DNA from 2 places in the Neobacillus sp. OS1-32 genome. Region 1 is predicted to be linked to the other one. Evidence: riboswitches for the same ligand, from Rfam matches in the RefSeq annotation. Region 1 holds a riboswitch; the other holds the start of a gene.
What was found. A riboswitch is a leader RNA that binds a small molecule or an ion and turns the genes downstream of it on or off. The one in region 1 is predicted to bind lysine.

Region 1 (3,427 bases):
AAAAAAGAATGCAGCTAAGATGCCGATGAGAATGGGGCGCATACTATCTCCTTCCTAAAAAATTTTTATTATAAGCATAGCATATTTATAATATTTCTAATAATACCTTTTTTTCGAATCATATGATAATACTTTTGATAATACTTTTTCGCAATAGTATAAAAATACATATTTAGGTATGAGTAAAATTAATGTGGGCAAAATTTAACCCCTTCATTTGGTGAGGGATTGTCAGATCGCTCACCAAATGAAGGGGCCACCAAGCGAAAGCGCGGTAGTGTTCTAAGCTAAATACATGAAAAAGAGGGCTACTCCTTGGTAGAATCATAGTCGACCAAACCCAATCCAAAGGAGGAAGCCCTCATGCAAAAGAATAGCACAATATATCCCAATTTAAAACAGATTGAACAATTAGTTTGGAGGCAATTACAGGAAACCTTCTCAGGGGTTATGAAGACTCTTTTAGAGGACATGGACCAACAGATTGCCGAAGAGCGTAATAAAAAGCGTTATCGTCTACTCGATAAGCGTACCACCACGTTAGACAGCCTTTTTGGGGAAATCACGATTGAACGGAACTATTACCGTGATAGAGAGAAAAATGAATATGTCTATCTCCTTGATCGTTATTTGGAATTTGAAGGGGCAGGTACCTTCAGTCCCCTTATTGAGGAAGCCGCTCTAGAGCTTGCCATTACAGGGCCTTCTTACCGAAAGGCCGCAGAATCGCTTGAAACACTTTTAGGCTACCGTGTGATCAGTCACGAAGCTATACGTCAACATCTGTTACAGGTTGCCAGTATTCCAAAAGAGCGTCAGCCTATACACCGCTCAGTGTTATTTGTAGAGGTGGACGGTATATATGTGAAACGTCAGGGAAAAGGAAAAAGAGGAAAGGAAGAAAAAATAGCAGCGGTTCATCAAGGCTGGGAAATTAACGGAAAACGGGTAAGTCTAAAAGATAAACGGCATTTTATTCACCGTGGGAAACAGCCCTTTTGGGAGGCGTTTGAGGACTTTCTCATCGAGAATTTCGAGTATGACCCCACTGTCCACAAACTGGTGATAAACGGTGATGGTGCTAGTTGGATCACAGCCTGCCGTGAGCATTTTAAGGACAGGGCTTTCTTTTCGATTGACCGATTTCACGTGGCACGAGATATTCGCAGCCTGTTCCGTAAACACCCTCGCTATCGCCAAATGCAAAAGGCTCTCGCGTCCTATGACAGTCAGAAACTACTTACAGAATTAAATAATGCCGTCGGAACTCTTGAAACGAGGGAACAAGAAGAACGGCTGGACCAGTTGCTTCGTCAGCTCGAAAAGTACCCTGAAGCCCTCAGGGATTATCGAGAATGGCTTAAAGAGCAGGGGGTTGAGACATCTGGAATGAGACCAATGGGAAGTGCAGAGGGAACAATGAGAGTCTTCGCAAAAAGGCTCAAAAATGGGCGTAGTTGGGTGGAAAAAGGCGTAAGTGCCATGATCACCGGATTGGTGGCATTCCTCGATAATTTAGCTTTGAGAACACTATTCGGGCGAGTGGAAAGATGGACAGAAACCAAGGAAGAAAAGAACCCCCCGAGACATTATGTGGAAAAGGTGAAAAGCACGATTGGTGAAGCTACAAGGGATAATATCCTTTACCTAAAAGGCAAGGCGAATATTCCAGTGTACAAAGCATTAAAAGAGTTGGCCGGTTTTTAAAAAAGACAAATTTTCTATCAAGAGAGCACTCTAAATAAGTGAATCCGCTTTCACTCCTGTGGGGATAAAAAAACTGCCCACAAATACTTGACTCAAACCATATTTAGTTTCCATTTGACATTCAATAAATAAAATTTATACTATATAAGTATATTAACTTTATATATTAAATCCTCATCAACCGATGGGGTAGAGGTCGCGGTTTTTATTAGTAGGATGGACGAGATGCAGAGACATTGGCGACTCCATTTGAAAGGAAAAACTGCCGAAGTGTACTTTTTTCTCTGGAACAGTATGCTGGGGCTGTCTCCGAAAAGGAACAGAACTGTCACGTGCGGACCACCTATCCAAACGTGTTGAGCTATCTTTCGGAAGGTATGATGCGGGGTATAGACACTTGCCACCTGTATCTGCTTCGGTGGCATTTTTTATTCCAACCTCCTTCCCATTCTATTAAAAAAGGAGTCCTAATTATGCAAAGTGCAAACGCACTAGAAAATGAAGCTTATGCAGAAGCCAACAACGTGGAGACAAGCGAACTGAAACGAAGCTTAAAATCCCGGCATCTTACGATGATTTCGCTAGGCGGAACGATTGGCACCGGGCTATTTCTTGCCAGCGGCGGTGCAATTCATACCGCAGGGCCTGGTGGTGCAATTCTTTCGTACATCGTTATTGGGATCATGGTTTACTTTTTAATGCAAGGCTTAGCCGAAATGGCTGCCTATATGCCGGTTGCCGGCAGCTTCAGTACCTATGCTACAAAGTTTGTTGACCCATCTCTCGGCTTTGCTCTAGGATGGAATTATTGGTATAACTGGGCAATTACGATTGCCGCTGAACTTTCTGCCGTGACGATGATTATGAAGTTTTGGTTCCCTCATACACCATCATTATTATGGAGCAGTATTTTTTTAGTGCTGATGTTCTTATTAAATTACCTGTCTGTTAAAGGATTTGGTGAAGCAGAATATTGGTTTTCACTCATAAAAGTAGTTACAGTCATTATTTTTATTGTTACAGGAACGTTAATGATTTTTGGGATTATGGGTGGTGAAGCTGTCGGCTTTAAAAACCTTACCATTGGTGATGCCCCATTCCACGGCGGCTTTATGGCGATGCTGGGGATCTTCATGGCAGCTGGGTTTTCCTTCCAAGGTACAGAACTGTTAGGAGTCGCTGCCGGAGAAACAGACGATCCAGCCAAATCGATACCGCGGGCCGTTAAATCAGTATTTTGGCGGATCCTCCTATTCTATGTGTTAGCAATTTTAGTTATTGGATTACTCATTCCCTATACAAATAAAAGTTTACTTAACGGCGATGTATCCGTAAGTCCGTTTACCCTTGTTTTTCAAAAAGCAGGGATTGCTTTCGCCGCTTCAGTCATGAATGCCGTTATCCTTACGGCGGTATTGTCTGCAGGTAACTCTGGGATGTACGCTTCAACCCGGATGCTTTGGGATTTAGCCCGCGATGGTAAAGCACCAAAATTCCTGGCAAAATTAAATAAAAATGGCGTACCGGTAAATGCTTTAATCGTGACCACTTTAGTGGGAACTCTCGCCTTTCTTGCTTCTTTCTTCGGTGATGGAACAGTATATGTATGGCTGTTAAACGCTTCAGGGATGTCAGGATTTATTGCATGGTTAGGGATTGCGATTTGCCATTACCGTTTCCGGAGAGCATTCATTGCACAAGGTAAAGACTTAAGCTTGTT
Region 2 (3,427 bases), 1.8 Mb from region 1:
TTATGGATTTGCGATGACGAAGCGGCAAATGGCCGTTTATATCGCCTGTCTTCTGCCCCTGCCATTTTATCTCGGGGCTCTGGGGATTCCCTTCGTAGTTTTGGCAACGTTGATGAATGTTGGCTGGTTAGCTGTCAGCATCTACGGTTTCTTCACAAGGGATGACAAGAAATGGGCGAATGTGATGTTCCTATGTTCGGTCAATTATATTACCATTTTGTTTCTCATGGCGATTGTCCTGACTTTACCGGTATTTCATTAAAAAAGAGGCTGTCCTAAATGGTGCCTGACACCATTGCTTGGGACCGCCTCTTTTTTAAGATAATAGGAAAACTAAACTGTGACCCCTGGAAGCAGACGGCGCAGTGCTTGCTCCTCTTCCTCGGTTAAAGGCACTAATGGCAAGCGAACACCGCCAACCGGAATGCCGCTCATATTTAATACTGCTTTTACCGGAGTGGGGTTTGGAGCAGCAAATAAGCCCTTCATAAGCGGCAGCAAACGACGATGAGCCGCAGCGGCGCCTCGAACATCACCGCTCTTAAATAGGTTGATCATTTCTTGCATTTCATTCCCAATAATATGCGAAGCAACGGAAATCACTCCTGCTCCGCCAATCGATAGGACGGGGATGGTTAGGGCATCGTCGCCGCTAAACAGCAGGAAATCATCCGATGTCCGGCTGATGATTTCCGCCATCGCATCTAGATTACCGCTCGCTTCTTTAACAGCAACGATATTTTCAATTTGTGACAGGCAGACGATGGTCTCCACCGACATGTTTACAGAAGTCCGACCTGGGATATTATAAAGGATGATTGGTAAAGCTGTTGATTTGGCAATCGTTTTAAAGTGTTGATAAAGTCCTTCTTGAGAAGGCTTATTGTAATACGGAACCACCAGCATAATTCCGTCAACACCGGCTTCCTCTGCCTTCCTGGTCAGTGCAATGGATGCATAGGTGTTATTGGAGCCGGTTCCAGCAATGACCGGCACTCTTCCGGCGGCTGTCTCCACGACCAATTTAAATAACTCTACTTTTTCTTCAGTCGATAGAGTTGGGGACTCCCCGGTTGTCCCGGACACGACTAATCCGTCTGTCCCATTGGCAATTAAGTGATTGACTAAGTTTTTTACAGCGTTAACATCTACCTTACCCTGTTGATCAAATGGTGTGACCATAGCGGTTAATACTTGGCCAAATTTCATCATTCTCACCCTTTTTCATTTTTTTAGCCGATAGGAAAGTTAAACTTTCCTATTCTGCAACTACGCCTCATGAACCGCCTTAAAGGCTCGCCAATCGGCGAGTTTTCATTAAAAATAGAGGTGGTCAGGCCGTATGAAATCAACGCAAAAAAGCAGCAGTGAAGGGGATCCTCGCTGCTGCAATAGAAACATTTTAAAAACTTAAGTTCCCATGCGTGAGATAGCCCTCCATATAGTTTCCTATATGACAATTCTGTGCTTGTTCAGCAGCAGAACCAGCATCAAGAACAATGAGTTTCTTGATACTTCGGCAAATCCCCCTTTCCTCAATTTTCCTAGGACCTCATTATTCTCGAATTGAGTACTAATGGTCTCTGCGCCTCTATCCTCACTTCAAAAGGTTATTGAAGTAAGAAAATATGTAATTATATGTAATATAACAGATTATCATTGGAAAATCAAGGAACCTATGAAACTGATAAACAGTAAATAGTGAAAAATTTGGATATTCAGAGAATTACTTTATGGTTACGACGGTCTCAATATTTGTATTTTACACTGTAGGGGAGTAAAGTGATAAAAGGAAAAACTGTTAGAGGGAAGGTTCAGGAATGAGTAAGCTGCAGCAAGGGACATCAGCATTTCGGAAAGCAAATTTTTCACTGTTTGCCGGGGGATTTATCACATTTTCAATTCTTTATGATGTACAGCCGTTAATGCCGATTTTTACCAAGGAATTTGATATTTCCGCGGCTGCAGGGAGTTTGACACTATCGGTTACCACCTTTACACTGGCGGTCTCAATGCTGATCACCAGCTCATTGTCGGAAGCATGGGGTCGAAAAATGATCATGTCCGTTTCATTATTGCTGTCATCGTTAATTGTTATCTTTACCGCCTTCAGCCTAAATTTCGGTTCACTAATCGGCTTTCGCATATTGCAGGGGATTGTTCTTGCCGGGCTTCCGGCGATAGCGATGGCCTATTTGAGTGAAGAAGTAGATCCCAATAGTTTAGGCGTCGCGATGGGGTTATATATTAGCGGGAATTCCATTGGCGGGATGGCAGGGCGAATTATTACCGGTTCGGTGACGGACTTTTTTTCCTGGCGTATTGCCATGGGAAGTATCGGGGTCATCAGTTTAATCCTCAGTATTTGGTTCTGGCTGAATCTGCCAAACTCTAAATATTTCACCTCAAAGCCGCTAAAATTTAAGAATCTATTTACGTCTATGTTCCGGCACTTGCGTGACCCGGCGCTGTTATGTTTATATGGTATTGCTTTTATTTTAATGGGCAGCTTTGTTACCTTATATAATTATATCGGTTTTCAGCTGTTGGCCCCGCCCTATCGATTAAGCCAAACGATCGTCGGCTGGATTTTTATCGTTTACATAATGGGAACATTCAGTTCTACTTGGATGGGACGGCTGTCTGATCAGCACGGCCGTAAGAAAGTATTGTGGCTTGGTCTGATTATTATGGTCATTGGGGCGGTACTGACACTTTCCGCTCCATTAGCGATAAAAATTATTGGGATTGCGATTTTTACATTTGGTTTTTTTGGTTCTCACTCCATTGCTTCCAGCTGGGTGGGACGACGGGCGAAAACGGAAAAAGCCCAGGCGTCCTCCTTGTATTTGTTTTTTTACTATAGCGGTTCAAGCTTAGCTGGGACAACCGGAGGATTCTTCTGGACACATTTTGGCTGGGAGGGAGTCATTGGTTTTATTCTTGTCCTGCTCTTCTGTGCCTTTCCATTATCGGTCAAGTTATCCTCCATTCCGGTAAAAAATGTGCAGGTGAAATGATTGCAGCATCCTTGATGGGGCTGCTACTTTTTTGCTGTTGGCCCAGCACGGGAAGCTTGTTTTTCTGATTGGCAAATTTTTTTAAAAAAGTTTACTATATGGATTGACAAAGACTGAAATGATTCGAGGTGAGCCAACATGGAACTGCCCAAGGATTTTACCGCGAAAATGCAGGTCCTGCTAAAAAGTGAATACGATGCATTTATCAACAGTTATGATCATCCTAAAGCTCAGGGGCTGAGGGTGAATACCTTAAAGATCTCACTTGCTGATTTTGAAAAAATCAATCCTTTCTCTATCACTAAAATCCCCTGGACAAGAAAAGGCTTTTATTATCGTGCTGCCGACCGGCCGGGTAAGCATCCTTACCATGAAGCAGGGCTATATTATATGCAGGAGCCAAGTGC

Region 2: it holds a riboswitch for lysine, as region 1 does, so the genes downstream of both, dapA (4-hydroxy-tetrahydrodipicolinate synthase) here and RCG24_RS03995 (amino acid permease) in region 1, are expected to answer to the same signal.

Annotation. Positions count from the first base shown of each region.
Region 1 covers NZ_CP133263.1:753,781-757,207, reverse strand. Annotated here, with positions in the region: gene RCG24_RS04005 (DMT family transporter) at 1-42, opposite strand, end outside; gene RCG24_RS04000 (ISLre2 family transposase) at 364-1,707, shown strand; lysine riboswitch at 1,890-2,079, shown strand; gene RCG24_RS03995 (amino acid permease) at 2,181-3,427, shown strand, end outside.
Region 2 covers NZ_CP133263.1:2,590,040-2,593,466, reverse strand. Annotated here, with positions in the region: gene cyoE (heme o synthase) at 1-262, shown strand, start outside; gene dapA (4-hydroxy-tetrahydrodipicolinate synthase) at 334-1,209, opposite strand; lysine riboswitch at 1,423-1,602, opposite strand; gene RCG24_RS12960 (MFS transporter) at 1,821-3,020, shown strand; gene RCG24_RS12955 (RsmF rRNA methyltransferase first C-terminal domain-containing protein) at 3,159-3,427, shown strand, end outside.